DNA from 4 places in the Agrobacterium sp. NPDC058088 genome. Region 2 is predicted to be linked to each of the others. Evidence: riboswitches for the same ligand, from Rfam matches in the RefSeq annotation. Region 2 holds a riboswitch; each other region holds the start of a gene.
What was found. A riboswitch is a leader RNA that binds a small molecule or an ion and turns the genes downstream of it on or off. The one in region 2 is predicted to bind cobalamin.
Positions count from the first base shown of each region.

Region 1: another riboswitch for cobalamin. It lies ahead of ACFVTJ_RS12045 (ABC transporter substrate-binding protein); the one in region 2 lies ahead of ACFVTJ_RS13650 (acyl-CoA thioesterase).
Region 3: another riboswitch for cobalamin. It lies ahead of ACFVTJ_RS07380 (CbtB-domain containing protein); the one in region 2 lies ahead of ACFVTJ_RS13650 (acyl-CoA thioesterase).
Region 4: another riboswitch for cobalamin. It lies ahead of bluB (5,6-dimethylbenzimidazole synthase); the one in region 2 lies ahead of ACFVTJ_RS13650 (acyl-CoA thioesterase).

Region 1 covers NZ_JBHVSU010000003.1:438,348-446,259, forward strand. Annotated here, with positions in the region: gene ACFVTJ_RS12025 (cupin domain-containing protein) at 62-418, opposite strand; gene ACFVTJ_RS12030 (2-hydroxyacid dehydrogenase) at 447-1,370, opposite strand; gene argE (acetylornithine deacetylase) at 1,393-2,517, opposite strand; gene ACFVTJ_RS12040 (GNAT family N-acetyltransferase) at 2,720-3,598, shown strand; cobalamin riboswitch at 3,649-3,884, shown strand; gene ACFVTJ_RS12045 (ABC transporter substrate-binding protein) at 4,042-5,073, shown strand; gene ACFVTJ_RS12050 (FecCD family ABC transporter permease) at 5,070-6,098, shown strand; gene ACFVTJ_RS12055 (ABC transporter ATP-binding protein) at 6,095-6,895, shown strand; gene ACFVTJ_RS12060 (pseudoazurin) at 6,892-7,371, shown strand; gene ACFVTJ_RS12065 (class I SAM-dependent methyltransferase) at 7,569-7,912, opposite strand, start outside.
Region 2 covers NZ_JBHVSU010000004.1:99,307-107,218, reverse strand. Annotated here, with positions in the region: gene ACFVTJ_RS13660 (methionine synthase) at 33-1,061, opposite strand; gene ACFVTJ_RS13655 (DUF1852 domain-containing protein) at 1,087-2,070, opposite strand; cobalamin riboswitch at 2,367-2,576, shown strand; gene ACFVTJ_RS13650 (acyl-CoA thioesterase) at 2,674-3,030, shown strand; gene ACFVTJ_RS13645 (LysR family transcriptional regulator) at 3,033-3,920, shown strand; gene ACFVTJ_RS13640 (GNAT family N-acetyltransferase) at 4,004-4,582, shown strand; gene ACFVTJ_RS13635 (LysR family transcriptional regulator) at 4,663-5,514, opposite strand; gene ACFVTJ_RS13630 (MFS transporter) at 5,605-6,894, shown strand; tRNA gene ACFVTJ_RS13625 (tRNA-Ser) at 7,030-7,119, opposite strand; partial or broken gene ACFVTJ_RS13620 (dihydrodipicolinate synthase family protein) at 7,295-7,507, opposite strand; gene ACFVTJ_RS13615 (polysaccharide deacetylase family protein) at 7,583-7,912, opposite strand, start outside.
Region 3 covers NZ_JBHVSU010000002.1:423,803-431,714, forward strand. Annotated here, with positions in the region: gene ACFVTJ_RS07345 (hypothetical protein) at 1-56, opposite strand, end outside; gene ACFVTJ_RS07350 (superoxide dismutase) at 277-879, shown strand; gene ACFVTJ_RS07355 (metallophosphoesterase) at 1,137-1,982, shown strand; gene ACFVTJ_RS07360 (helix-turn-helix transcriptional regulator) at 1,971-2,681, opposite strand; gene ACFVTJ_RS07365 (LysE family translocator) at 2,815-3,459, shown strand; gene ACFVTJ_RS07370 (c-type cytochrome) at 3,662-4,096, shown strand; gene ACFVTJ_RS07375 (c-type cytochrome) at 4,184-5,104, shown strand; cobalamin riboswitch at 5,292-5,519, shown strand; gene ACFVTJ_RS07380 (CbtB-domain containing protein) at 5,680-5,862, shown strand; gene ACFVTJ_RS07385 (CbtA family protein) at 5,874-6,584, shown strand; gene ACFVTJ_RS07390 (hypothetical protein) at 6,590-6,910, shown strand; gene ACFVTJ_RS07395 (type 1 glutamine amidotransferase family protein) at 7,007-7,573, opposite strand; gene ACFVTJ_RS07400 (GNAT family N-acetyltransferase) at 7,595-7,912, opposite strand, start outside.
Region 4 covers NZ_JBHVSU010000001.1:898,141-906,052, reverse strand. Annotated here, with positions in the region: gene ACFVTJ_RS04545 (DUF2865 domain-containing protein) at 1-484, shown strand, start outside; gene bluB (5,6-dimethylbenzimidazole synthase) at 677-1,393, opposite strand; cobalamin riboswitch at 1,488-1,671, opposite strand; gene ACFVTJ_RS04535 (hypothetical protein) at 1,742-2,572, opposite strand; gene ACFVTJ_RS04530 (glyoxalase superfamily protein) at 2,763-3,140, shown strand; gene ACFVTJ_RS04525 (NAD+ synthase) at 3,420-5,099, opposite strand; gene ACFVTJ_RS04520 (LTA synthase family protein) at 5,321-7,261, shown strand; gene ACFVTJ_RS04515 (DUF1003 domain-containing protein) at 7,375-7,908, shown strand.

The sequences.
Region 1 (7,912 bases), on a different contig from region 2:
TCCGTCGGCATTTTCTGGGCACAAACCTTCACGGCTGATGCCGAAAGTACGGGATTTCAGTTCAGCCGTTCACGGTGACGTAGATCTTGCGGACGGTCTCGATGGTCTTCCATACGCCGACGAAACCCGGCTTCATGACGAAGCTGTCGCCCGCCGTGTAACGCAACGGTGCGCCGCCCTCCGGCGTGATTTCGATGACGCCTTCGAGAATATGGCAGAACTCGAAGGTCTCGCCCTTGATAGAGCGGCTTTCGCCGGGGGTTGCTTCCCAGATGCCGGTATGGACGGTGCCGTTGCGGGCTTCGTCCAGCGCCCAGGTCTTGAAGGCCGGGTCGCCGGAGATGAGGCGTTCAGGCAGGGCCTTGGAGGCCTTGGGTTCGAAGGCGGGATTGGTGTCGATGGTTTTGAGAAGCGGCATGGGTGTCCTTTCCTGGAACGGTGTGGGTTTAATATCCGCGGTTGCGATCAACGAGGCCGAGCGGCTCGAGACCGGACTGGTATCGTTTGATGTTCTCGACAACGGTTCGGGCTGCCGAATGCGGCTGGGTGACGCTGGCGACATGCGGCGTCAGGAGAATTTTTGGATGTGTCCAGAAACCATGGTCTTCCGGAAGCGGTTCGGGTTCGGTCACGTCAAGCACCGCGCCGGAAAGCCTGCCGCGATCCAGCGCGTCGACGAGCGCATCGTGATCGAGCTGCCTGCCGCGACCGGCGTGGACTAGACCCGCGCCCTCAGGCAGCATCCCCAGACGTTCGCCGTTCAACAGACCGGTGGTTTCCTCCGTCAGCGGCAGCAGGCAGACGAGTATATCGCTTGTCGAGAGGATCGTGGCCAACCCGGCCTCGCCATGATGGCAGGTAACACCATCGATCTCGCGCGGTGAGCGGCTCCAGCCGGACAGCGGAAAACCGAAGGGTCTGAGCCGCTCCAGCGCCGCAATGCCCAGCATGCCGACGCCGAGAACGCCCACACGACATTCGTCCGCCTGGCGCTGCGGCAGGGCTTTCCACAGGCCCTGACGCTGCTGGCTGACATAGGCGGGCAAATTGCGGTGAAGCGCCAGCACGCCAAGGATCACATATTCCTGCATCATGCGGATGATGCCCTCGTCCACCATGCGCACGACCTTCACATGGGGAGGGACGGCGTCGATATGAAACTGGTCGACACCTGCACCGATAGAGAACAGGATTTCGAGGTTACGGTAGCGGCCTATATCTTCGGGCACCGTCCAGCTGATGAGGTATCGAACCGTGTTCGGGTCGACGCTTGCGGCATCCATCGAAAAGGGCAGATCCGGCAGCTCGCGAGCGAGCGCCTGCCGGAAAATCTCGCCGCGTCTGGCGTCGGAATTGAAGAAAAACGTCATTTGAAATCCGTGTTTCGAAGGTTCAAACCGTGCAGCGGTTTGCCAGTTTTTCCAGCATTGACTGGCAGCCGGACAATTCGCCGGCGGTGATATATTCATCCGGCTTGTGGGCGCGACCGATGTCACCCGGGCCGCAGATGATGGCGTCGATACCGGCCGCCTGGAAAAGCCCGGCCTCGGTGCCATAGCTGACGGCGGCGATGCAGGGCGCGCCGGTCAATTCTTCCAGAAGCTTTGCCAGTGGCGCATCGCCGGCAAGGGACAATGCCGGATAGTCGCTCATCGGTGTCCATTCGATATCGATGCCCTCAGCGGCGAGCGTTTCCACGCCATCTCGCACCGGCTGAAGCAGCGCGAGTGTCGAAACGCCGGCAATCGCGCGCGCTTCCAGCTCGATGGCGCAATGGTCTGGAATGATGTTGAGCGCCTGTCCGCCCCTCACCGTGCCGATCTGCAAGGAGGAGTAGGGCGGCTCGAAGGTCGCTTCGAAAGGCCCCTGTGTCAGCGCCTGCGCTGTTGCGACCGCCTTTGCCATGATGCCGGTCATGAGGTGAATGGCGTTGACGCCCTGATCGGGCCGCGATGAATGGCCGGAGCGGCCACGAATGGTGATGCGCGCGGCGGCCTTGCCTTTGTGGGCGCGCACGGCAAGCAGATTGCTCGGCTCGCCGATGATCGCGCCCACCGGCTTTGCGCATAATTCCGGCAATCGGGCGATCATGTGCGGCACGCCGCGGCAACCGGCCTCCTCGTCATAGGAAAAGGCAATGTGTACCGGTCGTTTCAGCGCCATGCGCGAAAATGCCGGTGCTGCGGCGAGAACAGTGGCGAGAAAACCCTTCATATCGGTGGTGCCACGCCCGTAAAGACGATCGCCTTCGGTTCTCAGCGTGAAGGGATCGGAGGACCATTCGGGCTCACCGGCGGGCACCACATCCATATGGCCGGAAAGGATATATCCTGCGACATCCGTCGGGCCGAAGCTCGCGAAGAGATTGGCGCGGTCGCCTTCGGGCCCGGCCAGCAGCGATACTTTCGCGCCGTGGTTTTCCAGATAATCGGCGATCCATCCGGCGATATCGCCGTTGTCGGTTCCGACGACCGATGGGAAGCCGACAAGACGCTCCAGAATTTCGATTGCGTTCATGGCTGCCTCCGCTGCTTCAACGCCGAAAGCTTAGAGTGGCAGGCGGCGTTTATCTGCTGAAATGCGCATGTTTTCGGTAGATTGTTGTGTCCTTCCAGTGCTTTCGGAAAATTCGTGCTGGCAAGGCTGGTTATCTTCGGAAGTCGTGGGCTGGGCTGCCGGGATCAAGGTTCCGCACCGGAGGAAATGAGAGCCGTTTGCTATGGAGCTGCTCAAGGTCGATAGTTTCGAGTTGCGAACCGTGGATATCGCCGATGTAGAGGCGGATCATCTGCATGCCCTCTCCATGGCTGTTGGATGGCGATACCACGCGAATGAATGGTGTTTTCTGCGGCAGTGTGGTGTTGGCCTCGCGGCACTTGATGAGATCGACCGCGTCGTCGCAACCGCCATGCTGTTTCCCTGTGATGAGGGTTTTGCGACGCTCGGCATGGTCATCGTTTCGCCGCGCCTCCAGGGGCAGGGTGTGGCACCATGGCTGGTGCGGCGACTTCTGGAAAAATTCCCAGCCATATCACTAAGACTCAATGCCACGAACGAGTCGAGGCGGTTGTTTGCCGGGCTGGGTTTTGCCGGAGAGACGGAAAAAGTGCATCTCTTTCGGGGAAAAGCGCAATGTCCGGCAGAGATGCCGTCCCCTGGCAGAAAACAGAAGATTGAGCCGCTATCAGAAGACCATTTTGCCGATGTGGTTGACATGGACCGGGCGGCTTTTGGCATTTCGCGCCGACGCGTCCTGTCGCGCCTTCTCAGGGAAAAGACAGGCTACGGCCTGTTCGAGGCTGGCCGGCTTGTCGCTTTTGCCTTTCGCCGGGCAGCGGGGCGAGGCCATATCGTGGGTCCGGTCGTTGCAGTGGAGGAAACGGATGCAATCGCGCTCGTCAGGCGGCATTTTGCCGATCTGGAAGCACAGCTTGTCCGTCTCGATGCCGTGCGCGACAGCGGCTCCTTTTCCGATTTTCTGGCGCAATCCGGCCTGGTGGTGATCGAAACGCTGACGACCATGTCCAAAGACGTGCCGCAGCCCATGGGGTCCGGCGCGGCAAAGATTTTTGCGCTGGCGGGTCCTTCCCTGTTCTGACTTTGTGCTGAGCTGCGACACGATCGCAATTGACGCCCCGTCTGTTGCCCCTTATGTGAGAAAGGGACGGTTCCTGCAGCCGAAAGGCGAAGGGATTAATAGGGAACATGGTGCGGGCGATCTTTTTCGTCCAATGCCGTGGCTGCCCCCGCAACTGTAAGCGGATTGTCGTTCATCCCAGTGACGCTCAAAGGCGTCATGCCACTGTATTTTTCGGAATGCGGGAAGGCAGATGAGAGACGCAAATCCGTGAGCCAGGAGACCTGCCGTCAAAATATGAACCATCGTTACGGGCGGGGAAGCCCGGAGGAGGATTTTGTAATGTTATTTCATAACATTTCGTTTGCGTCCTATTACCGTTCTCCGTACAAGACGTCCCGCTGTTGCTGCGCGTTCTGACGCCTGCTGCTCTGGAATAAGTTTTACTTTCGACTGGAGAACACATGTTTCATTCTAGACGCCTGCCGGTCCATGCCGGCTTTCTGGCTGCCGTACTTTTGGTTTTGCCTGTTGTCGGTGCCAATGCTGCCGAAACCACCTATCCCCTGACAATCAGCAGCTGCGGTCAGGAGATCACCTTCAAGCAGGCGCCCGCCCGCACCGTTTCCGTTGGCCAGAGCACGACAGAGGTTCTTTACCTGCTTGGTGTTGCGGACAAGGTCGTCGGCACGGCGCTGTGGATCGGTCCAGTTCTTAAGGGCTACGAGGAGGCCAACGCCAAGGTCGAACGGCTGGCCGATAACGATCCGAGCTTCGAGGCCGTTGTCGGCAAGAGGCCTGAACTCGTTACGACGCAGTTCCAGTGGCAGATCGGTCCCGAGGGTGTTGTTGGCACGCCGGCGCAATTCGCCGAACTCGGTATTCCCGTCTATACCTCGCCTGCCGATTGCGTCGGTAAGGACAATTCCGGCGGCGGTGATGGTGTGCGCAACACCGGCTTCACCATGGAGCTGATCTATCAGGAAGTCCGCGACCTCGCCAAAATCTTCAACGTGCAGGATCGCGGAGAAGAAGTTGTTGCCGACCTGAAGAAGCGCGAGGAAGCCGCCCGTGCGAAGATCGCCTCCGCCAATGGCAAGCTTTCCGCCGTCTTCTGGTTCTCCAGTGCCGAACTGGATATCGATCCCTATGTCGCCGGCCGTAATGGCGCTCCCGGTTACATCATGTCCGCGCTGGGCTTGAAGAATGTCATTGAAAGCGATGAGGAATGGCCGACCGTCGGCTGGGAAACCATCGCCAAATCCAATCCGTCTGTGGTTGTTGCCGGCAAGATGGATCGACGTCGTTTCCCCGCCGATGACATTGCCGTCAAGTTGAAGTTCCTGGCCAGCGATCCCGTGGCAAGCATCATGCCCGCCGTGAAGGAAGGTCGTGTGTTTGAGATGGATGCGCAGGCGATGAACCCGACCATTCGCACCATCGAAGGTATTGAAACGCTGGCCGAGGCGATTTCGGCCGCTGGCCTTGCCAAGTGAACCGTTTCTCCACCCATCTTGGCAGGGCGGGGCTGGCATTTGCCGCGCTCGCCCTGCTGCTTGTCGCGCTGATGGCCGGGGCGGCCATCGGCGAAACTGCCATCCCTCTGGATGTTGTAGTAAAGACGATTGCCAACCGCGTTTTCCACGCGGGTTATCCGCTTGAACCGCTGGATGAGGGCATCGTGTGGAGTTACCGTCTCAGCCGCGCCGTTGTTGCCGCCTGCTGCGGGGCGTCGCTGGCGCTCGCCGGGGCGGTGCTGCAATCTCTTTTGCGTAACCCGCTTGCCGATCCCTATATTCTCGGAATTTCCGCCGGCGCCTCCACCGGCGCCGTCGCCGTGGCGCTTCTGGGCTTCGGCGCGGGCTTTCTGACGATGCCGGCGGGCGCTCTCATCGGCGCTTTTGTCGCTTTTTCGCTGGTCAGCCTTCTGGCCGTGCGGGCGGGGCATGGCAACAGCGCCATCATTCTGGCGGGCGTTGCCGGTTCGCAGCTGTTCAACGCCATGACCTCCTTCATTGTCACCAAATCCGCCAATGCCGAACAGGCGCGCGGCATCATGTTCTGGCTGCTCGGCAATCTTTCCGGCGTGCGCTGGCCGGATGTCTGGCTGGCGCTACCGGTCAGCCTTGCGGGTCTTATCGTTTGTCTCTGGTACGCGCGGGCGCTCGATGCCTTCGCCTTCGGCGGTCAGGCCGCAGCCTCGCTCGGCATTCCGGTGCGCTGGGTCTATACGGTGCTGATCTCTGTTTCCGCCATCATGACGGCTGCGATGGTGTCGCTGGTCGGCTCCATCGGTTTTGTGGGGCTCGTCATTCCCCACGCCGCGCGCATCTTCGTTGGTGTCCGCCACGGCATATTGCTGCCGGTGACGGCGCTGACCGGCGCGGTTTTCATGATCGTCGCGGATATTCTCTCGCGTATCGTCATTCCGGGACAGGTGCTGCCGATCGGCGTCATCACCGCACTGGTCGGTGCGCCCGCTTTCGCCTTCATTCTGGGGCAGAAGCGGGGGCGATCATGAAATTATCCGCCCACGGCCTGCATTTTCATGCCGGCAATATCGATATCGTCCGCGACATTTCGCTTGATGTCGGCTCCGGGGAGTTTCTCGGCATCATCGGTCCCAACGGGTCCGGCAAGAGCACGCTTCTGTCCATGCTGGCCGGCATCCGCAAACCGCGACGTGGACACGTTACGCTTGGTGAGGATCCACTTGGCTCATTGGGGCGGCGCGAGCTTGCCCGCCGGCTCGCCTTCGTTGAGCAGCAGGCTGAAACCACCGAGCGCATCACTGCGCGGCAGGCGGTAGAGCTTGGACGGACGCCCTATCTCGGCCCGCTCTCCGCCTGGTCGCAGATTGACGACGCCATCGTTGATGCCGCGCTTGCCAATGTGGATATGGCCGACAAGGCGGAACGCAGCTGGCACCACCTTTCCGGCGGTGAACGGCAGCGCCTGCATATTGCACGAGCATTGGCGCAGGAGCCGCACATCCTGCTGCTGGACGAGCCAACCAATCACCTCGATATCGGACACCAGATCGGCCTGCTTGATCTTGTGCGCCGGCAGGGGCTGACCGTTGTGGCGGCGCTGCATGATCTCAATCATGCTGCCATGTTCTGCGACCGCGTCGCCATCATGCATCGGGGCGAGATGATCGCGGCCGGGCCGCCGCGCGAGGTCCTGACGGCGGCAAGGATCGCCGACGTTTTCGGGGTGGAATGTGCGGTCAGCACGGATGAGGGCGGTTTTTCCCATATTCGTTTTCTGCCGGCCCACGGGCGGGCTGATCCAACAAGGAAAGTACTGGCACGATGAGGACATCGACGACACTCGCAAGCTCCGCTGCAAAGGTCAGACTTTTTTGCGTCACTGCCGTCATTGCGGTGGCGTTCACGTGCTTTCCGCTTCTGGCTTCAGCCGAGACCTTCGAGGTGAAAATGCTGAACCGGGGCGAAAAAGGCCCCATGGTATTCGAGCCCGATTTTCTCGAAATAGCGCCTGGCGACCGCGTGCGCTTTGTGCCTACTCACAAGAGCCATAACGCCGCGACCATTGATGGCATGATCCCGGAAGGTGTCGAGGGTTTCAAAAGCCGGATCAATGACGAATTCGAGACCGGCTTTGAAAAGCCGGGCTTTTACGGCATCAAATGCTCGCCGCATTACGGCATGGGCATGGTCATGCTGATCAAGGTCGGCGAGGCTACCCTGCCGCAGAGCTACCGCACGGTGGACGTGCCCGGCCGTGCGAAGCCGCGCTTGGAGGAATTATTCGAGCAGGCGGGAAAATGAGGTCCGGCGGAAATCTTGAGAGGCGGTTCAGATCGTCTGGGAGGGTGCTTGCAAAGTCCGCAGACCTTCCCTTCGTCATGCTCGGGCCTGTCCCGAGCATCTGCAACCGATTGATTTTACGACACGTTGGCAGATCCTCGGGACAAGCCCGAGGATGACGTAGTATATGCGGATAGTGAAGGCGGCTATGGTTTCCCTCACGCCTTTCCGGAAACATCCGGCTTCTCCGCGCACACAGCATATCGGTGCTGCAGCCCACGCAGGATGCCCTTCAGCAGGCTGAAGTTTTTCGCCTGGGCGCGATGGATGGCCTGAAGCTCCTGATCGATCGAGACAGGCTTGAAACCGGCCGCATGCAACATCGTCGCGACATCGCCGGCCCTTGCACCCTTCGAAAAATAGACCCGCGAGAGGATGCTATTGAAGGTGTTTTCCGGGTCCGCCGGCTTGTGCGGCTGGTCCGGTTTGACGAGGCCGATACTCTCCAGGCCGGTGGCCAGTTTTTTCACCAGCTTTTCGCGCCAGCCGGTATTCACGAAAT
Region 2 (7,912 bases):
AGGTCACTCTTCCTCGCGTCACATTATCAGTATCAGGCCGAAAGCTCCCTTCGGATGATTTCCGCCCCTGCACCCAGGGCATTGAGCTTGCCTCTTGCTACCTGACGCGAGAGGGGCGCCATGCCGCAATTGGTGCAAGGATAGAGCTTGTCGGCATCTACAAACTGAAGCGCTTTTCGCAAGGTATTCGCGACTTCCTCCGGGGTCTCGACAGTATTGGTTGCCACGTCAATGGCGCCAACCATCACCTTTTTACCGCGAATGAGCTCAATGAGATCCATCGGAACACGGGAGTTGTGGCACTCCAGCGAGATCAGATCGATGTTGGACTTCTGCAGTTTTGGGAAAGCTTCTTCATATTGTCGCCACTCCGACCCCAGAGTCTTTTTCCAGTCCGTATTGGCCTTGATGCCGTATCCATAGCAAATATGGACGGCGGTCTCGCACTTGAGCCCTTCGATTGCCTTTTCAAGCGTCGCAACGCCCCAGTCATTCACCTCGTCAAAGAAGACATTAAATGCCGGTTCGTCGAACTGGATGATGTCGACACCAGCAGCTTCCAGTTCTCTTGCTTCCTGATTTAGGATCTTGGCGAATTCCCAGGCCAGTTTTTCGCGACTTCTATAATGGCTATCATAGAGCGTATCGATCATGGTCATGGGACCTGGCAGGGCCCATTTGATTGGCTGTTTGGTTTGCTGACGCAAAAATTTGGCGTCCTCGACAAAAACAGGCTTTTCGCGAGACACTGCGCCAACGACCGTCGGCACACTGGCATCGTAGCGATTGCGAATTCTGACGGTCTCACGTTTCTCAAAATCGACGCCACTGAGATGCTCGATAAACGTCGTGACAAAATGTTGTCGTGTCTGTTCACCGTCACTGACGATATCGATGCCTGCCTGTTGTTGATCATTGAGGGACAACCGCAGGGCATCACGTTTGCCCTCAATCAGTTCCTCATCCTGCAATTTCCAGGGTGACCAGAGCTTTTCAGGTTGTGCAAGCCAGGAGGGTTTCGGCAGGCTGCCGGCGGTTGATGTGGGCAACAGTGTTTTCATGATAGATTACCTTGTGTTTTGTTTGTCAATGGACGCAATCGGCAGACCATTTCTCGAGAATGGTCTTGTACGGCCTGATGAAATGCTGCTCGGCAAACCTGCCCTGCTCGATAGCTAGCCGGCTACGTTCTTCCCGATCATAGACAATTCGAGTGAGTGAATAATCCTGGTGGTTCAGGTCTGGCTGATAACGCGCGCCCGCCACAGAATTGGCGTTATAAATCTCGGGCCGGTAGATTTTTTGAAAAGTCTCCATCGTGCTGACGGTGCTGATAAGCTCGAGATTGGTGTAATCACCGAGCAAATCACTGACAAAATAAAAAGCCAGTGGAGCGACGCTATTCAGAGGCATGAAGTAGCGGACCCGCAACCCCATTTTTTTGAAGTATTGGTCAGTCGAAGAGAATTCATTCTGCTGGTATTCGACACCCAACACGGGATGCCGGTTGTCAGTCCGATGATAGGTTCTGCTGCTTGATGCGCTCAGGCATATGACTGGCGGCTTGCTGAAATTCTCCTTGTAAGCGGCCGACTCCAGGAAACACTTGAACAGGTTTCCGTGCAGATCGCCAAATTTTTCTGGCGTGCTGAATTGGGCCCGGTTTCTGTTGTGCTCCGGCAGCACCACGCTGAAGTCGTAATCCCGGATATAAGAGGAGAAATTATTGCCGACAATGCCGTCAATGCGCTCGTTGGTTTTTCGATCGAAGACGTTCGTTTTCAGGATTTCAATCAGTGGGAAAGCATCATTCTTGCCTTCAGCACCAATATTCATTTCGACGGATATGATTTCGAGCTCCACAGAATAACGATCGCCTTCAGGATTATCCCAATACGCCAGAGCGTTGAAACGATTGTCGATCATCCTCAGGGCGTTGCGCAGGTTCTCTTTCCGGTTCTTCCCTCGAGCGAGATTGGCAAAATTGGTCGTAATGCGCGTATTTTCTGAAGGATGATAATCCTCGTTGAAATAAACTCTCTTGAGATCAAAATTAAAATCTCTGCTCATCGCGACCCGACTCCCTAGTCACCGATATAACCATCGAATTTTTTGAACTATATTTCAGGATACATCGAATATTGCTTTCCATATCCTCAGATAGTCACCGTTTATGCTGACCATAATTGAGAAGTATGTGATATGTGCCCGAGAATTTGAGCTAGTAAAAATGGTTTTATTTCATTGAAGCATGAGCCATGTTCATGGTTGGACGTGTCGCTGGACTGGATGTCATCTGTTTCGCACCCCTCAGCTCTTCGATTACATTCGAGTGATAGATGTCTTGACCAGTTCAACGACATGCGACATTGATTAGCCATCGTGGTTCTGCGGACGAAGGTCCGGAGCTAAGAGGGAATTCGGTAAAGGCTTTAAACACAGCCTGAATCCGAAGCTGCCCCCGCAACTGTAAGCGACGAGCGAAAGTCCATCACGTCACTGAGGCCTGCCTCGGGAAGACGGACCAAAGCTATGACCCGCGAGCCAGGAGACCTGCCGCGATCGATAACGTCCACGGGCGGGGTGTCCCGGAGTGCCGCTTTCGCGACAGGCATTCCCGTGCCTTTGCCTCTGCGTCATGTCCCGCCCTGCCACAACCTGATGGCAGCGCCGATGACAGAGACCGCAACGATAAAAAAGCCTGCCCAGCGCGGCTCGATAACCAGTCTCATCGATATCGTCTTTCCCGGAGATACCAACCATCACGGCACTCTCTTTGGGGGAACGGGCCTCGCTCTTATGGATCGCGTCGCCTTCATTGCGGCAACTTGCTTCTGGCGAACATTTTTCGTAACCGCGTCCTGGGAACGCATCGATTTCAGGCAACCCGCACACATCGGGCACATCATCGAAACCGCGGCGAGACCACTCAAGGCCGGACGCCGTTCCCTGGCGGTCGACAAGGACCACCGGCCGGTTCCCGTTTACGACCCGGCCGAAATCATTTCCCCTGAGAAGGAAGGGGCATAACCATGTTGGACAGGCAACATCTTTCGATCCTGCGAGAAGTCGACCGCATGGGCAGCCTCACGGCCGCGGCGGAGCGGCTGAATGTCTCCCAGTCTGCTCTCAGTCACACGATCCGCAAGCTGGAAGATCGGTACGGCGTGGCGATGTGGGAAAAGGATGGCCGCAACCTTCGTCTCACCGATGCGGGCCGCTATATCCTGACACTAGCGCAACGCGTTCTGCCCCAGATCGAGAGAGCTGAGAATGTTCTGTCGGATTATCGCCACGGACAACGAGGTTCGCTCAAGATCGGCATGGAATGCCATCCATGCCACCAGTGGCTGATGAGCGTCACAAAACCCTATCTCATGGAATGGCCAGATGTAGGCTTGGAACTAACGACCTCGTTCGCTTTCGGCGGCGTGGCGGCGCTGACTGGATATGAGATCGATATACTGATCACACCGGATCCTATCGAGATGCCCGGGATTCACTATTTGCCGGTGTTCGATTACGAACTCGTGCTTGCGGTGCCAGTCGATCATCCGCTGGCGCTGAAACGCCATGCCCAACCTGCGGATCTGCTGGATGAGACGCTGTTTACCTATCCGGTACCGCCGGAGCGGCTGGATGTGTTCACGCAATTCCTGGTGCCGGTCAATTGCCGCTTGCGCCATCACCGAAATATCGAGACGACGGAAATGATGCTGCAGCTTGTAGCGGCAGGCCGCGGGGTCAGTGCCATTCCCGATTGGCTGGTGCGACGGGAAGCGGCAGCACTGGGGGTCCGCTCCGTCCGCATCGGTCAAAGCGGCATCCAGAAAAGCATCCATCTCGGTTTAAGAGATGGTGACGACACTGTTGATTTTATCGCCGGGTTTCTCGAGACCTCGCGAAAAACATTGGCCTGACGAGTCGGTGCCTTATCGGCATTGCTATAACCGGGCTTGCCGATTTTGATCGGTTCGCGGCCCTAGCCGGAGGAAGCACCTGTATGCATATTGATAACTCATCGTCGGGCTGGCTCGCAGATGACGCCGCACATACAGTAAAAGCGGAAGCCCGAGCTTTCTGTCTACGGATGATCAATGAATTCTACGGCATCGGTTACACGCCCGCCTGGCACTCCGATCTGGACTCGCTGTTGAGTGCCACACCCGAAAACTGGTTTTCGAACGGGGAGCGCGGAGGTTTCCTTCTCGTCCGGGATGATGCAGGACGCATCATCGCTGCTGGAGGTCTCTACGGTCTGGGAAAAAAGCCACCCACGAGAGAACGCCTGCGAGATCGCTACCGCGACGCGGAAAGGGTGTGTCAGATCGTCCGGGTCTATCTGGAGCCAGGCGCCCGGCGGAAGGGACTGGGGTCGTCGGTAGTCTCAGCTCTGGAGACCAGGGCACGCGAACTGGGCTACATCACCTCCTATCTTCACGCCGACGCAAAAACACCCGACACGCTTCGTTTCTGGAGGAGCCAGAGATACAACGAGTTCGGTCGGTTCTCCTATCCGTCACCAAGCGGAACGGATAGCAGTGTGGACTTCGAGAAGTCTCTGCATGGCGATTTTGAATGAGAACACGAAGATGTCTTTGTGTTTCAATCGGAGCCGTTTCGACTGATCCTTGCGATTCGGGCCTTAAAACGCCCGCCGCTTCAGGAGGGGCGAAATGCCCCTGTAATCCGTCGAAGCACGGCGTTCGCATGGTCGCCAGTGACCGTGGAAATCATCACGACATCCAGTTTCGGAAGCTCCGGGAGCGCATGGTTCCTGACCTGCCTTACACCGGCGGGAGCAGCGCTTTGCGCCAGAAGCCCGATACCAATCCCTGCTTCGACAGCGGCTCCCACCGCCGTTGCCCCGGTCCCGACGAACACTTCGCGCCAGGCGCTATCCGCGCTCTCCAGCGCCCGAAGAGCCATGGCTCGTAAATTGCAGGGCTCGGGTTGAAGCACGAGGGGCACGGGAACGTCTGAACGAAGATCGAAATCCGCAGCGCAATACCAGCCAAAGCTTTCCTGAAACAGCGTTTCTCCATCCCTGCGGATATCATCATGCCGCAATACGACGATCGCATCGAGCTCTCCGGCATCATACAGTTCAAGCAGGTTTCTCGTGCCGGCGGTGCGAAGATGAAGTGTAACGCTTGTCACGCGCTCACTGACCATCCGAAGTATCCGCGGCAGGTCGGCCCCGATCAGATGATGTGTGACACCGATCGCCAGCCGCGTCGGCTCCTGACCGAAGACATCAAGTGCACGGCGGCCAGCAGAGACATAGGCGCGCGCGGGTTCCAGAAAGCGTTCGCCTGCCGCCGTCAACCGCACGCGGCGCGGTGTCCGTTCGACCAGACGATGTCCCAGCATGTCTTCGAGGCGGCGTAGGCGCAATGATATCGCCGCTTGCGACGTATTCATCACGCCTGCCACCTGTGTGAACGATTGCAGTTCGGCAACGAGAAGAAAAGCCTCGACGGCCTCGGGATCCAATGAGCGCATGGCATTCATAACAAACTGTTATCGCTGAAACTTGCAAGCCCCTAATTCTATCGACGCTTCAGGACGGATATTGCACGACACTCTTAGTAGGAGCTTTTCGTGTCACAGATTTCTTCGTCCTCGCCTAGCGCTGCCCCTGTCGCCGATCCCCGCATATGGGCAGTGCTTGCTGTGGCGGTCGGAACGCAGACCGCAGGCTCATTCGTATCGCAGGGAATTTACATTCTCGTACCCTTCTGGCGAGAAGCATTTGGCGTTTCCCTCGCATCCGCGTCGCTTGCCGTCACGGTCATGAACGGCGTCCAGATTGCGACGATGTTCACGCTCGGCCGTGCCATCGACATTCACGGCGAGCGTCGTATCGTCGGCATTGCCATGCTGGGCATGGCAATCGCCATGGCCTGCGCGGCGACATTGGCAAACAGCCTGCCCGCGCTGCTCGTTTGCATGGCATTTCTGGGGGGCACCTACGCTGCTGTCCAACCGGGCGGCACGCGGGCGATCATGCGCTGGTTCCCTCCCGCCAAACGTGGAATAGCCACCGGGTTTCGGCAGGCCGCGGTTCCCTTCGGAACGATGATTGCAGCAGCCCTCCTGCCGTTCATGGCAGTTCGTTACGGGTGGCATGCGGCGGCATGGCTGTGCGCTGGAGTCTCCATCGCCGGCGCTGCGCTCTTCTGGGGGCTGTATCGTGAAGGAGGCGATGTAGCGGCAAAAACAGAGCGTCCGCTTCCCTTGTTAAAACTTGCCCGCATCGTGGGACAGGATCGCAGCTTCTGGCCCGTATTGCGGCTTGGTATTGCCATGTCGGCATTTCAGTTCACCCTAACCGCACACGTCATCGGCTTCATGGCGGACGGACTGGGGCTTGGTCTCTTTGTCGCATCGTCCATGTTTGCAGCAACACAGCTTGCGGGAATTCCCGGCCGCATTCTCCTCCCCTGGCTCAGCGATCGTTACCGACCCGGTCTTCGTGGTCAATCGTTCGGACTGGTGTCCGTCATTGCTGCCGGCGCCGCCACGCTCCTCGCGCTTCTCCCGATCGGCACGCCACCAGCGGTTATCCTCCTCGTGCTTGTCATCTTGGGGATATTCGGGATCGGCTGGTTTCCGCTCTACCTCCTGCAGATCGCCGAGAGCGCACCAAAAGGTTCGATCGCATCGACAATCGCCTTCGCGTCCACGATCTGTTTGGCCGTCATGGCAATTGGACCCTATCTTTTCGGGCTCCTGGTCGACCGTTTTGGCTATGGCGCGGCTTGGTCAGCGCTGATCATACCGGTTGTCGTGACCGCGCTGCCGCTGACCATCCCATCACCGCGCCTCCCGAGGACTCAAACCGGCTCGCCGTTAGATGGAATATTGAAGTTTATGACCGCACACGAATGACAGCGGCCGTGTTCGGGAAAGCATCGGCGATGCCACAGAGGTCAAGCCGCGTACGGCTTATTGCCACGCCGGCAAATCATAACGCCTAGTCAATTCTATGATAATGCATGACAATCTAAAGGAGCTTGGGCTCAATGGCGGAGAGGGTGGGATTCGAACCCACGATACCCTTGCAGGTATGCCGCATTTCGAGTGCGGTGCATTCGACCACTCTGCCACCTCTCCGCATGCGCGAACGCTTGCGTTGCGCGCTCCTCTTAAACATCAAAGGCCGGACTGACAAGCGGAATTTCGTGTTTGTGTCACAAATTATTCGTCATGCACGAGGTCCGAAAGAAGGCTTGGGCGTCTGGCTGTTTAGTGAACATTTTTCGGGTGGCGCCGTGTTCTCGCGTCGCTTTCACAGCCGCTTATAGCGCCGCAGGATTTCGATGATCTTTTCATCCTGTTCCTGATCCGGCAGAAGGGCCGGCTTGCGGCTGGCGCCGACGGAGGGGTCTTGCAGGTAGAGCGCGCGCTTGACCATGGCGGGTGCGAAGCCGAGAGCGTAGAGATCGGTGCGGAAATTGGCATAGGTCGCCTGCTGGCGTTCGGCTTCAGCGATGTCGCCAGCTGCCCACATGGCAAAGCTTGACCACAATCTCGCACTGCCGCGGGACGGTCGAGAGAAGAAAAGCAGAGATCGCCGTTAGATGAACCGGAAAGGCAGGCCCGAGATGAGCGCCTTGACGAAGCGCTTTTTTTGAAAGCGCCCATTCAACGAAACGCGCGGCAGCTGTGCCGGTTTTTCGAGGCTTTGAGGACCGAGAACACCGGCCTGTGTGGTGACCGCCACGGAGAAACCCGCCTCCGATACTGCTTTCGCTTCGCGCTCTCCGACGGCCCTGACCCAGCCATAGGGATAAGAGAAGGATTGCGGCCGCTGGCCGACATAGGCTTCCACCACACGCGTCGATTCCTCGATCTCATGGGCAAGGCGTGCCGCATCGATCTTGCGCATATTCACATGCGTCATGGT
Region 3 (7,912 bases), on a different contig from region 2:
GCCATTAAGGAGAGAGCTGCGGTAAGGATAGAGGAGCGGATCAGAGGGCGGGTCATGGAATTTCCTTCCTGCAATATCATCGAAATCGAACCGATAAGGTGGAAAACGGTACGCCAGGGTTGTGAAACAAATGTGGTGGCGACCGGCTCTAGACGAATTTTCTCTTTTGTCGGAACATTTTGATATTTCACAGGTTGCCCAAACAGAGCTTCGCTCCTATGGTCCGCTCACACGGTTTCGAGGAGCGGTAACCCGCTGCAAAAAGGAGTAAAAACCATGGCCTTCGAACTTCCTGAACTCCCCTACGACTACGACGCGCTTGCACCTTACATGTCGCGCGAGACGCTCGAGTTCCACCACGACAAGCACCACAAGGCTTACGTCGACAACGGCAACAAGCTGGCTGCCGAAGCCGGTCTTTCCGACCTGTCGCTCGAAGAAGTCGTGAAGAAGTCCTTTGGCACCAATGCCGGTCTCTTCAACAACGCTGCCCAGCACTACAACCACGTTCATTTCTGGAAGTGGCTGAAGAAGGACGGCGGCGGCAACAAGCTGCCCGGCAAGCTGGAACAGGCATTCGCCTCTGATCTCGGCGGTTACGACAAGTTCAAGGCTGATTTCATCGCTGCCGGCACCACGCAGTTCGGCTCCGGCTGGGCCTGGGTTTCCGTCAAGGACGGTAAGCTCGAAATCTCCAAGACCCCCAACGGTGAAAACCCGCTGGTTCACGGCGCAGAGCCGATCCTAGGCGTCGACGTGTGGGAGCATTCCTACTACATCGACTATCGCAACCTGCGTCCGAAGTACCTCGAAGCCTTCGTTGATAACCTCATCAACTGGGACTACGTCCTGGAGCGTTACGAAGCCGCTTCCAAGTAAGGTTTTGGGAAAGCGTGTTTGCTGATCAAAGCAGCCTCCTTTCTCGCAACGTCATCCTCGGCCTTGTGCCGAGGATCCGCGGATGTTTCCTGAAACGCGACGTCAGCAAATGCCCGGGACAAGCCCGAGCATGACGACCACAGGTTAACGCTACCCTTGATTTAACACCCGGCCGTGATGCCGGGTGTTTTGCTTTTGTGGCCTTGGTTTTCAGCTTGTCACAAGCCTGTCATCCGCCGGGTTTATCGCGGCGCATCATGACTGAAAAAACCACACCTCTCTTCTCCTTCGGCATTGTCGCCGATCCCCAATATGCCGATGCCGATCCGCGGCCCGAGATGGGCCGTTATTATCGCGAGAGCCCGAAAAAGCTTGCGGACGCGATCGACGCCTTCAACCGCGAGGACTTGGCCTTTGTGGTGACGCTGGGCGATATCATCGACCGCGGCTTTGAAAATTTCGATGCGATCCTCAGCGTCTACGATAAGCTCCGTCACCGCTCGATCTTGCTGCCGGGCAATCACGATTTCGCCGTTTCCCCCGAGCATCTTTCGACCATCCACGCTCGCCTTGGCATGCAAGCTCCTTGGCATGATTTTGCCATCGGCGACGTTCGCTTCGTGGTTCTTGACGGCAACGAGGTCAGCCTCTTCGCCCCGCCGCCCGGCGATCCGCGCCGCGCGCTTGCGGCAGACCGTCTGCAGCGTCTTGCGGATGCCGACGCGCTCAATGCGCAGGACTGGAACGCCTCGCTCGGCGACGAACAGTTCGCATGGCTTCAGTCCGTTCTGCAAAAGGCGGATGCGGCGGGCGAAAAAGTGATCGTGCTGTGCCACTATCCCGTCTATCCGGAAAACGCTCACAACATGTGGGACGCGCCGCGCATTCTCGAACTGCTCGGCTCGCACCCCTCGGTCGTCGCCTGGTTCAACGGCCACAATCATGAGGGGAATTATGGCGTGCGGGGCACCACCCACTTCGTCAATTTCAAGGGCATGGTCGATACGCCCGACCAGAACACCTTCGCCATATCAGATGTCTTCGCCGACCGCATCGTCATCCGCGGTTTCGGACGCGAGGAGGATCGCCTTTTACGGCTGTGAGTGGGGGATGGTCGGCTGGCTGTTCTGCCAGCCGCTTATCCACAATTGCCGCAACCGCTCACCTTCCATCTTGAAGAAGCTGCCGGTCGCCGCGCAGTCCAGCACCCGGTCCGAACGGAAATTGCGGATGGCCTGCCGCAATTCACACCAGGCGACGATATTCACCGTCTCGGAATAGTAGATCACCGCAATCGGCCGGATTAGCCGCTGCGTTTCCACGCCGCTTTCGTCGCGATAGGTAATGCCCAGCCGCTCCTCGTCGCGTACCGCCCGCCGCACCATTGCAAGATCGACGCCAGCGGGAGAGGGCGCGACGCTGCCCCAGGCGTGCAAGGCATTGGCCGACAGGGTCTTCGACAGGGGTTCGGGCAGGGATGCGGCGATCTTGTCGCTTGCCTTTTTCGCTGCCTGCCGCAATTCGGTATCGCCGGTGCGGGCGACCATGGCGAGCGCAAGCACGATTGCCTCCGTCTCCTCGATGGAGAACATCAGCGGCGGCAGATTGAAGCCGGGGCGCATAATGTAACCGACGCCGCGCTCGCCTTCGATCGGCACCCGCATCGTCTGGAGCGCGGCGATATCGCGATAGACCGAGCGCACGGTCACCTCCAGCGCCTCGGCAATGGACTGCGCAGTAACCGGCCTGCGCGCAATCCTCATGATCTGGATGATCTCGAACAGTCTCGACGCCTTGCGCATAATCCACATTTCCATGTGATGGTCGACACAACTGACACAACGCTGTCAGTTGGCACTTTTTATAAGCGGAAAAACACATTGAGAAACAAACGCTTTCCCGAATGTACCATCATCTGCTTTGAGGGATACTGACATGAATTATGCTGAAAATCTCTGGCTTTTCTTCCTGCTCCTGTTTGGCATCATCATCTTACCGGGTATGGACATGATGTTTGTACTGGCAAGCGCGCTGACTGGCGGCAGGAAAACGGGGCTTTCCGCGGCAAGCGGCATGAGCGCCGGCGGCATCGTGCATTCGCTTTACGGCGCAGCCGGCGTCGGCCTGCTTGCCACCTGGCTGCCATCGCTGTTCCTGCCGCTTCTCATCGGTGGGGCTGCCTATATGGTCTGGATCGGCATCGGCCTGATGCGCAGCGCCATCACCGTCAATGGCGATGAGGCGCAGGCTACCGCCTCTTCCAGAAAGGCATTCTGGAGGGCGGTGATAACCTGCCTTTCCAACCCCAAAGCCTATCTCTTCATGATGGCGGTCTATCCGCAATTCATCAAACCCGGCTTCGGGCCGATTTGGATGCAGGGGCTGGTGATGGGTGCCATGGTGGCCGTGACGCAGTTCGCCGTTTATGGAACCGTGGCCCTGACGGCCGACAGAAGCCGGGCCTGGCTCATCTCGTCGCCCGCTGCCACCATTTTCATCGGCCGCGCCGCAGGCTTTCTGCTGATTGCCGCTGCGCTCATGACCTTTTGGGAGGCATTTTCCTGGAGCGTGGGCGAATGATTGAGGGATGCCCCTCAATTTCAGCCAGCCGTCAGATCCGCACCGTAGAGCCAACCGTGACCCTGCATCCAGGCCGCGTCTAGACTTCTGTTTTTGTGGTGAAATTCACCGCAATGTGACTTCTTTTCGCCATCCGGAAAGGGCATCCTCGCCCCGTTCTATCTAGCGCCCGGTGTTCCCGCCGGAATCAAGGAGAGTGTGCATGAAACTCAAAACCATCACGGCGGCCATGCTGTTCGGCTGTCTTTGCGCCGGAGCGGTCTACGCTGCCGGCGAAGTCGAAAAACGCGAAGGCATGATGAAGCAGATCGGCGGCTCCATGGGGGCGCTCGCCGCCATCTCCAAGGGCGAAAAACCCTTTGACGCTGCCGCCGTCAAGGCAGCCGTGACGACCATCAGCACCAATGCCAAGGCTTTCCCGGACCAGTTCCCCGCCGGCTCGGAAACCGGTAGCGCCGCTGCGCCCGCCATCTGGGAAAACTTCGCGGACTTCAAGGCCAAGGCCGAGAAGCTCGGCGCGGATGCGGACACGGTTCTCGCCAATCTCCCAACCGATCAGGCTGGCGTCGCCACCGCCATGAAGACCCTCGGCGCCGATTGCGGCACCTGTCATCAGACCTATCGTCTGAAGAAGTAATCGAAGCACTTTGGAAACGCCGCTTCCCGGCGGCGTTTTTCCGACCGAAAGACATCTGACCGGGTCAGGTGAGAATGGGGAGAGGGCATGTCCTCCATCTGGACGAAACTCGTGGGCGGGGCCGTTGTCGCGGCCATTGCGGGCTACGGCATATTCACCTGGGTTACCGCCCCTCAGCGGCAGGCGCCAAGCCATTGGGTAAGCCTCGGCGAACCGGATCTGGCCAATGGCGAAACGCTGTTCTGGGCGGGCGGCTGCGCAAGCTGCCATGCCGCACCCGATGCCAAGGGCGAGGGGATGCTGACGCTTTCCGGCGGACAGGCGCTGAAAAGCCCCTTCGGCACCTTTCATGTTCCCAATATTTCCTCCGATCCGCAACATGGCATAGGCGGCTGGACCCTGGCTGAATTCGGCGATGCGATGACGCGGGGTGTGGGCAAGAACGGCGAACATCTCTACCCGTCCTTTCCCTATGCCTCCTATGCGCGCATGACGCAGAAGGACATCAACGACCTCTTCGGTTATCTGAGAACCCTGCCGGCCAGCCAGAACGACGCGCCGGACCATGATCTGCCGTTCCCCTTCAACCTGCGCATGGCGCTGGGCGGCTGGAAGTTCCTCTATTTCGATCCCTCCGCACCGCCGCGCGTCGAACTTGCCAACGCCAATGCTGAATTGCTGCGCGGCCAATATCTGGTGGAAGGGCCGGGCCATTGCGGCGAATGCCACACGCCGCGCGATGCGCTGGGCGGCTTCCTTGCTAGTCAGTGGCTGGCCGGTGGTCCCAATCCGGAAGGCGAGGGCCGCATTCCTGATATCACCCCCGGCTCGCAGAGCATTGGAAGCTGGACGAAGGCCGATATTGCCGGCTACCTCGAAACCGGCTTCACCCCTGACTTCGACAGCGCCGGCGGCTCCATGGTCAAGGTCCAGCAGAACATGGCGCATCTGACCGCCGAAGACCGAGATGCGATTGCCGCCTATCTGAAGGCGATACCGGCGCGGTAAAAAGGCTTGCTGGCGCCCGCCATGCACCTCACGTCGTGCTCGGGCCTGTCCCGAGCATCCACAACTGATGGATTTGACGCTACGTGGCTGGATTCTCGCGACAAGCCCGAGAATCACGGAAGAGGGCCGTAAAGCCCTGTGCGTTCAAAGCAAACGCGGCCACCATTGACTCCCGCTCTCGCCCGGCGGATAACAACCTTGTGATGGTTCCTTCCGGGCGTTCCGGAAGGTGAAAAGGGAACACGATAGGGAAACATCCTCATTCGTGGCTGCCCCCGCAACTGTGAGCGGAGAGCCTGAAACGAAATGCCACTGGCAAGCCATCTCGCCCCATTCAAGGCGAGGGCGATGCCGGGAAGGTGTTTCAGGTTTTGACCCGTAAGCCAGGAGACCTGCCATCACGGAAATATCCATGCCGGCGGGGTGTCCGGAAGAGCGGAATTTCAGGGTGGCGGGATCAATGCCGCCCTGTGTCAGTCTCGTATCCCCGTGGTGAAGTATATCGCATGCGGTCTCGCGGCTTCTGCCGCCCGGCCGCGTCCAAAGGCGCGGGGTCGCGCCGGAGAGGGGTCACCATGTCCATTAATCAGAATACGGCCAATGCCGCCGCGTCTGCAAAAACAGCGAGCTTCGCGCAATCGCTCACCGCGATCGTGCTCGGCCTGTTCGTCGTCGGTTTTGTCGGCTTTTCCCATGTGGAAGCCGTTCACAATGCCGCGCACGACACGCGCCATGCCAATGCCTTCCCCTGCCATTGAGGGGAAGTAGCATGTCGTCTTTCCGAAATATCGTTTTTACCGCCGTGCTCGTCGGCATTGTCGGCGGTTTCGCTGTCTCGGCCATGCAGGCTGTCGGCACCACGCCGCTCATCCTTCAGGCGGAAACTTTTGAAAGCGCCGGCGAAGCACCCCACAGCCATGATGCGCCTGCGCCGGGCGCTGCGGCTTCCGCCCACGAGCACAATGAAGAGGCCTGGGCGCCGGCCGATGGTTTCGAGCGTACCGCCTACACCGTCGCCGCCAATGTGCTGACCGCCATCGGGTACGCGCTGGTGCTGACCGGCCTCATTTCGCTGCGCGGCACCAATGCTGGCTGGCGCGAGGGTCTTCTGTGGGGTGTTGCCGGTTTTGCCGCCGTGATGCTCGCCCCCATGATCGGCCTGCCGCCGGAACTGCCGGGCAGCCCGGCCGCCGCGCTTGAGGCACGGCAGATCTGGTGGCTCTCGACGGTTGCCGCAACCGCGGGCGGCATTGCGCTGATCGCATTCCGCCGCGAGCCATGGGCCATCGTTCTGGCGCTGGTGCTGATCGTCGCGCCGCATGTGGTGGGCGCGCCCCTACCGCCGGAAGGCGAACATGCGCTGGCGCCGCTGCCGCTGGAACGCCAGTTCATCGTTGCCGCCACAGTCACCAGCTTCGTTTTCTGGGCGCTTCTCGGCACGCTGAGCGCGTTTTTCCTGAAGCGCTTCCAGCAGGCCTGAAAACCATGCAAGACGCAGCGGAATGGAGTGACGAACTCGATGCGCTGCGTTTTGCCGTTCCCGGCCACGGCGCGCCTTGCGCCGTACACCGGCTTGCCTTCAAGGCCGTGCTGGGGCCGAGTCCCGCGGGGCAGGCGGCTCTTGCCTTTTTCCACGACAATAAAGCAGCCTTTTTGCTGGCGGCATTTGCCAAGATAAAACGTGCAAATTTACCCGCCGGCCGCAGTCTGCATTTGAACAGCCGCGATATTCGCCGTGCGATTGCCGGGGAGGACGAGGAGCCCGTGGCGCGCGTGTGCCGGGTGCTTGATCGGGGTGATGGGTGAGGGTGCCAGGACGTTCGTATTTTGCACCACCTCATTCCTGTGACAAGCACAGGAATGAGGTGGGGGCTTAGGCGACCTGTAATATCAGCGTCCGCCTTACCGATGCTCCGCCGCAAAAACCTGAAGTTCCGCCTCGGCTTCCGGACCAAAGAGGCCAAGGCTTTTCAGAATTTCCACAGCAAAACTCACCGGCGCGCTGCCGGGTGCGGTGATGATGCCGCCATCGCTGACCGCTTTCGGCTGGTCGCGATAAAGACCATCGCCACGATAGGCCGGATAGCCCTTGTGTGAGGCGAGCGAATTGCCGGTATGGGCAACATCGTTCAGAGCACCCGTGCCCGCCAGCGCGCTAGCGGCTGCACAGATACCGGCCACCAGCCGGTCCTTTTCGCGAAAGCGCTGCACCAGCCCGCCAAGTTCGACAGCCGTTCCCTTTTCCCAGCTGAGACCGCCGGGAATGACGAGCGCATCGAAGTCAACGGGATCGAGCGCATCATAGGGTGTATCCGGCGTCACCTTCAGCCCGCCCATCGACGTTACCGGCCGCCCGTCCGGGGTCGCATAAACGATCTCGACGCCGAGATAGCTGCGTGCCGCCGCAGCGAGCAGCGCCGGTTCCCAGTCCGCAAAATCCTGTGCGAGCGCAATGGCGATCCGTGTCATGGCCGTCTCCGTGGTTTTTAATCAGGCGATGGACTGCATGTAGCGCATACCGGTAACCGGACGCGGCGCGAAATCCATGTTTTCGTAGAAACGATGCGCCGCGACATTACCGGTCGTGGCGCTGACGGAAAGATAGTCGCAGCCGAGGCGCTTGGCGATATCGCGGGCGCGGGATACCAGATGCTGGCCGGTGCCATGGCCGCGATGACCGTCACGCACGAAGAGATGATGCAGCTCAAGCCCGCGCCGGCCTTCCTGCGCCCTGTAGAGCGGCAGAAGCAGGGCGTAACCGATCAGCGCGCCATCGGCTTCGGCGACGAGACCATGCACCCAGGGCAG
Region 4 (7,912 bases), on a different contig from region 2:
GCCGCTCGATTTCCGCGCCCAGGCCGAACAGTGCCAGAAAATGTGCCCGGGAACCGAAACGGAACTCTATTTCCACTCCATGACGGATCAGGAAACAGCAGACATGGTGTCCGCTGAGACCGGCAAACCCTACAAGGACCTGCCCACCGCCTTCGCCTATCGCAATGCCTCAACGAAAGCGCCCGGCTGCGCCTGCAACATGGCAGCCTATCACGAGGAGATGCAAAAGCAGGAACAGGCGTCCCGGCCGGAAGCCGAAAAGCCCTATTCCAGCATCACCACCATTCCATCACCCCAAGGTGACAAGGCCCCAAAGCCCGCCGAGCAGCAGGCCGCAAAGCCGCCGGAGCAACCCGTTCCCGAGCGCGACTATGACCCGAACGATGCGAAAGTGCGTGTCATCGGACCCAAATTCCTGCCGGACCAGACCGGCAAGATCGACCTGAAAAACCCGGCGCTGAAAGGTATACAGCCGCAGCAGTGACTACGTCGTCAGCGAGCGCGCGAGGCGTATTTCTTCTCCCCGCCTTGGAGAAGTCCGCGGCAGCGGGATGAGGGGGCAAGGGTGGTGAGGTACGGCAATGTTGCCCCCTGATCCGACCCTTCGGGCCACCTTCTCCCGGGCGGGGAGAAGAAATGCACGCCAATGTCCCGCCCTATTCGCAGGCCTCCGTGTTTACACCCCACCCCAGCGGTTACGAAACACAAGCTCTTCCAGCGGCACGCGCTGCCGCCAGCCCTTCACCGCCAGTTCCGGTTCGGTATAAAGCGTATCGACGCGACCGAGGCACAGCCAGGCGACGATCTCGATATGATCGGGAATATCCAGAATGGCCCTGATATCGCTGTCATGGAAAATGCTGACCCAGCCAACGCCGACGCCTTCGGCGCGGGCCGCGAGCCAGAGGTTCTGGATGGCGCAGACGGTGGAATAGACATCCGTGCGCGGATTATGGGTGCGGCCCAGCACCACCTTGCCACCCCGTGTCGGATCGCAGGTGACGCAGATGCTGAGCGGCGCCTTGCGGATTCCTTCGAGCTTAAGGCTGCGATAAAGCGCCTGCTGCTCGCCCGCAAACATCGCCGCCGCCTCTTCATTGGCGCGGCTGAAGGCTTCCCATGCAGCCCCACGCACGGCGCTATCGGTAACGAGAGTGAAATTCCACGGCTGCATGAAACCGACAGAGGGAGCGGCATGCGCCGCTCTCAGGAGGCGCTCGACGAGATCATCCGGCAGCGGCTCTGGCAGGAACTGGTCGCGCACATCACGCCGCGTCTCGATGGCGCGGTAGATCGCCTCGCGCTCGTCCCCGGAAAACGGGCGAGCGGGTGAAAGCGCGTGATCGAAGGGGTTGGTGTCGTGTGGCGTGGTGACGGGCGGTTCGGTCGGCATCGTTTATCCCTAACAATGCGGGCGGGCCGGTGCCGAAACCATGGGAGGTTTGCAGCGACGACGCGCTTTCCAGCAACCTGCCGCCGTCCGCGCGGTTCGGTCCATCCTGCCAGGCCGGTCTTCTGACTAAGCTTCATCCGCCCCGTTTCGCCTTCCCGAATTGCTTCAGTGGCATGAGAAACAGAGCATCCGCCTCACAGCGTTGGGCACGTTCCGGTTTTTCACCGGATTCCCGATTCTCCCGCCGGAGGGCGGGCACCTGACGGGTGAAGCTATGGGCAAAAAAGCTTGCGAACACAAGTGTCGTGCAGGTGGTGCGGCAATGTGGCCTGCCGCAGCTTGCCTTCATCATTCCACCGGGAAATATCTGACATAAGCGAACTCGTCGCCATCAGGTGACCAGTTGGGAGAGTTCATCGTGCCCTGCCCGCCAAACAGCTCGAAAAGCGTTTCGACATTGCCGCCATCCATATCCATCAGCCGCACCCGCACGTCGAGATCGCGCGGATGATCGAAGACGTCGGCGTCATAAGAAACGAATACCACCTTATCACCGGTCGGAGACGGGTGTGGAAACCAGTCGCCATAGGGGCTGTCGGTTATACGCTCGACGGCGGAACCATCCACCCGCACCCGCCAGATCTGCATCAACCCGGTACGGCTGGAATTGAAATAGATCCACGCACCGTCAGGCGAATAATCCGGCCCGTCATTGCGGCCTTCACCATGGGTAAGGCGTGTCTCAACGCCGCTGTCTATGTCCATGGAGTAAATATCGAAAACCTGATCACGAATGCCGCAATAGGCAAAGCTCTTCCCATCCGGCGACCAGCCGTGCCAGTAGGAAGGAAGGTTCTTCGTCATCAGCTGCGGCACGCCGCCTGCCGAGGACAGGAGATAGATGGCGCTCTTGCCGAATTCCACCTTGTCGGAAATGGCATAAAGCGAACCATCAGGCGAAATGCCGTGGTCATTGTTGCAGAGCGTGGCAAAGCCGGTATCGACCTTCTCCGGCGACGCATCACCGGTAAGAGACAGGCGATAAATCAGCCCTTCGCTGTTCAACAGCAGATATTTGCCATCCGGCGACCAGTTCGGCGCCTCGAACAGGTCAGGCGTCTGCCACACAATCCGCATCTGTCGGGTGCGGATGTTGAAGATTTCGATGGAACTGCGCATTCTGCCTCCCGGGCTTTAAAAGTCTGGCTCGGACCGTTGGCACGCGCGCACATTCCGTTTGCTTTAACCACCGCCGTGATTATGATCCTATGGCCGCAGGCACCGTCCTGCAAATTCAAATCGGAAAAAACGCCAGCGTTCCGGCACCGCCCGTGACCCTCCCCGTTTCTCCCAGATCCGAGGTTCCGCGATGAATACCATCGCCGATCACGGCATCCGGTTCGGCCGGATCGCCGCAATGCTTCCTGTCAGAAGTATCGAAAAGGCCCATGATTTTTATGTCGGCGTACTCGGTTTCGAAAAGACCTTCGAAAACGGCAATCCCGTCGGCTTCATGATCCTGAAACAGGGCAATGCCGAGCTGCATCTGACATTGCAGCCGGCCCACAGGGCAGCTCCTTTCAACGTGGCGCATATGATGGTGAGCGATGTCGATGCGCTGCACGCGATTTGCAAAAGCCATGGGCTGCGCATCATCAAGGGGCTGCAGGACAAGGATTATGGTCTGAGGGCCTTTGTCTTTGAAGACCCTGATGGCAATCGCATCGATGTGGGGCAGGTTATTTGAGGTGAGTGAAGAGTGGCGCGGGGTTTTCTCCGCGCCATTCATGAACCCCCATCGTGGACCGAGCGCATGCCGCATGTTTCTTCTCCCCGAGGGGGAGAAGGTCGCGGCAGCGGGATGAGGGGGCAAGGGTAGTGAGATACGGCAATCGTGCCCCCTCATCCGACCCTTCGGGCCACCTTCTCCCCGGCGGGGAGAAGAAATATGCCGCACCGTCTCACAGGCAATCAACCTCGATGACGCAGGACCGGCCTTAAACGCGCCTTCCGGAAACCGCCTTAGTCACCGATCCCTGAACCGGTTGGTGATCGGATAACGCCGGTCACGCCCAAAATTCTTCTTGGTGATCTTAACACCCGGCGCCGATTGCCGGCGCTTGTATTCGGCGAGGTAGAGCAGATGCTCCACCCGATGCACGGTCGCCAAATCATGGCCGCGCGCCAGAATTTCCTCGACCGACATTTCCTTCTCGACAAGGCATTCGAGAATATCGTCCAGCACCGGATAGGGCGGCAGCGAATCCTGGTCGGTCTGGTTGGGGCGCAATTCGGCCGATGGCGCCTTGGCGATGATGTTGGCGGGGATCACCTCGCCGGAAGGGCCCAGCGCACCCGGCGGCACATGGGCGTTGCGCCAGGCGGAAATGGCATAGACCTGCATCTTGTAGAGGTCCTTGATGGGGTTGAAACCGCCATTCATATCGCCATAAAGCGTGGCGTAGCCCACAGACATTTCCGACTTGTTACCCGTCGTCACCACCATTGAGCCGAACTTGTTCGAAACGGCCATCAAAATGGTGCCGCGCGTGCGGCTCTGCAGGTTTTCCTCGGTGATGCCCTCTTCGGTGCCCTCGAAAAGTTCTGACAGCGCCGAGAGAAAGCCTTCCACCGGCTCGACGATCGGCACGATATCGTAACGGCAACCGAGCGCCCGGGCGCAATCGGCGGCATCCTTCAACGATTCTTCCGAGGTATAGCGGTAAGGCAGCATGATGCAGCGCACCCGCTCCTCACCAAGCGCATCGACGGCAAGGGCAGCGCAGATCGCCGAATCGATACCGCCGGAAAGGCCAAGAACCACGCTCTTGAAACCGTTCTTGTTAACATAGTCGCGAAAGCCCAGCATGCAGGCGCGGTAATCCGCCTCCTCGCCCTCGGGAATCTTCGAGAATGGCCCGCTCTCGCAGCGCCAGCCGTCCGCGGTACGTTTCCAGTCGGTGACGGCAAGCGTGGCCTCGAACTGGCTCATCTGGAAGGCGAGCGTCTTGTCTGCATTAAAGGCGAAGCTCGCACCGTCGAATACCAGCTCGTCCTGCCCGCCCAGCTGATTGGCGAAAACGAGCGGAAGCCCGCTCTCGATCACCTGCCGGAGCGCCACCTGATGGCGCACATCCAGCTTGCCACGATAATAGGGCGACCCATTCGGCACCAGCAGGATTTCCGCCCCACTTTCGGCCAGCGTCTCGCACACGCCCATGTCGTTCCAGATTTCCTCGCAGATCGGAATGCCGATCCGCACACCACGGAAATTATAGGGACCGGAAATCGACCCTTCGGAGAAAACGCGTTTTTCGTCGAACTCGCCGTAATTTGGCAGGTCGATCTTGTCGCGCAGCGCAATGATCTTGCCGCCATCCAGCAGCGCCACCGAATTGTGCCGGCCCGTCTCGCCTTGGCGCGGAAAGCCAATGACGACACCCGGCCCACCATCGGCCGTTTCTGCCGCCAGTTCTTCCACCGCTTTCAGGCATGCTTTCAGAAAAGCCGGCTTCAGCACCAGATCCTCAGGCGGATAGCCTGAAATGAACAGCTCGGTCAGAAGCAGCAGGTCGGCGCCCTGCGTCGCCGCATCGGCCCGCGCCTCACGCGCCCTGGCGAGGTTGCCCGCCACGTCGCCAACAGTCGGATTGAACTGCCCAACGGCAATCCGGAGATGGTTCTTGATATCGTGTCTGTCGCTCATGCCCATTCAATACCGCGCCCGTGGCCGCTCCGCAACGCGGCAATTGCATACCGCAGCGGCTCAAGGACCGGTATCCCCGTTCACACGAAGGTTATCACCACGCCCGCCAGAGTCAGCAAAGTTCATGTCGCATTCATCGCGCTTATGTGACAGTTACATGACACTTTTGCAACGCCCGATTCACCTCCCCGGATCGGCGCTGCCGCCTGAAATACCGGAGTATGGGTTTGAAACATTCGGCGCCAAAAACAACGGCTTCCGAAAAGGCTGGTTTTGTCTTTTCGCCTGCGGCAAAAAGGGGCCTTTCGAAGCTTTCGGGCACTGCCTATACGCTTGCCAATCTCACGCTCGCATCCATCGTACTCGTCGTTTCGCTGGAATGGATCGCCCGTGGTTCGCTCCATGACGTTGGCGCCTTCCTCACCTCCCCCGCCCGCCCGGGCGTGACCACCATCGCCGCCATGCTCGCCCTTCTCGTGGCGCTGGATGCCATGCTTGGCCGACGTTACCTGTCGCTGATTGCAATTGCGCCGCTCTGCGCGCTGACGGGGCTTATTTCTGCGCAAAAACAGACCTATCTCTCCGATCCGCTTTACCCTTCCGACCTGCTGTTCGGCCGCCAGATTCTTGAGCTTCTGCCCACCATGCTGAAGGCGCAACCATTGACGGCTGCGCTTGTGGGTCTCGGCCTCTGCGCCGCCATCGCCGCGCTTGTGGCGCTCTGGCTGCTGGCGCGCCGCCATTCGCCGGGCTTAAGCTGGCGCGAGCGCGCCGCGGGTCTCATGCTCACGCTGCCGCTTCTTGCCGGTCTCGCCTCGCTGATGGACTATTCGCATTATTCCTGGGTGCGTGATCGCCTCAACATCATTCCCATGATGTGGGACCAGCAGGAAAATTACCGCCATAACGGTTTCCTGATGGCCTTCGCCTTCAACATTCCCATGGCCAATGTCTCGGCGCCCGAGGGTTACGGCGATAGCAGCATCGCCGATCTCACCTCGAAACCCGCCTCCTTTGCTGCCAATAAGGGCGATTACCCCGATATCATCATGCTGATGAGCGAATCGCTGTGGGATCCGACCCGGCTTGAAAACGTCGAGCTGTCGGCCGACCCCATGCCGACGATCCGCGCCAAACAGTCCGGCAATGTGTTTTCCCCCGAGTTCGGCGGCATGACGGCCAATGTGGAATTTGAGGCGCTGACCGGTTTTTCCAACGCCTTCCTGCCCTATGGCAGCATTCCCTACCAGCAATATATCCGCCGTCCGGTGCCTTCACTTGCCAGCTTCTTCCGTGGCGAAGGTTATTCCGCCATTGCCATGCATCCGTTCCAGGAATGGTTCTGGAACCGCAAGCAGGTCTATAAAAATTTCGGTTTTGAGGAATTCCGCTCCGAAGAGACGCTGCCGGCCATGGAAAAACGCGGCAACTTCGCCTCCGACGACGCGCTGATGGACGAAATCATGGCGACCACGGATACGGCAAAGAACCCTCTCTTCCTTTTTGCCGTCACCCTGCAGGGACATGGCCCTTACGAAACGAACCGTTATGCTGAAAACACCATCGGTGTAACGGGCGGTCTTTCCACCTCGGCTTCCGAGGCGCTCGCCACCTATTCGCAGGGTGTCGTGAAAGCAGACGAAGCGCTGCTGAAGCTGATGCGCTGGGCAAAAAAACGCGATCGCGAAACCATCATCGTCCTTTTCGGTGATCACCTGCCGCCGCTCGGCCAGGCCTTTGTGGAAAGCGGTTACATGCCGGGCATGGTCGCCAGCCGCCGCGCGCCGCTGGAAGTGATGAAGAAGGAACATGAGACGCCGCTCGTCGTCTGGTCGTCGAAGAAGGGCGTGCGCAAGAATATCGGCACCATCAGCCCGGCGCTTCTGCCCTATCACGTGCTGAAGACCGCAGGTTTCTCCGATCCCTTCTACACCGGCACGCTGGGTGAGGTTCAGCAGGCCTTCTCCGTCATCGACCGGCATATGCTGGTGGCAACCGATGGCAAGGCCCTGCCCGACTGGTCGATCGCACCGAACGCCGTTCCAGACGTGGTGCGAGATTACCGCCTGCTGCAATTCGACATGATGTTCGGCCAGCAATATGGCCGCGAGCGTTTCTTCCCCGGCTTCAACTGGCTGCATGAGGGCACGCCGGCCGTGTGACGGCCTGATGGAAACGCCCGAACCGAATTGTGACGGAAAATGTTTGAATTCCGCCGCCATGCGGGGTTATCTCGGGAAACGCACAGGCACCCCATCAGAACCGGAGACACACCGTGTCAGATATCTCCGACTACATCACGTCGCATTTCAAACGCTCCTCCCGCGAAATCGGCGAGGTGGAGCGGCGTATCCTGGAACTGTCGCACCAGAAAAAGCTGGTTTCGAGCGACATCAACGCGGAATTTTCCGCCGGCGCCAGTGTCGGTGACAGGCTGGCGGATAATATCGCCAAGATCGGCGGTTCCTGGGGGTTCATCCTCAGCTTCTGCTTTTTCCTGATCTTCTGGGCCATCATCAACACCATCGTGCTGACCACCCGCGCCTTCGACCCCTATCCCTTCATCTTCCTCAACCTGCTGCTCTCCATGCTGGCCGCCATCCAGGCGCCGATCATCATGATGTCGCAGAACCGCCAGGCGGCCCGCGACCGTTTCGAGGCCACCAAGGATTATGAGGTGAACCTGAAGGCCGAGCTCGAGGTTCTTTCGCTGCATGAAAAGATCGATGTCAAAGTGCTCGCCGAACTGGCGGCACTGCGGCAGGATATCGCCGCAATCCACCGCCACGTCACCCGGAAAGACGACTGACGCC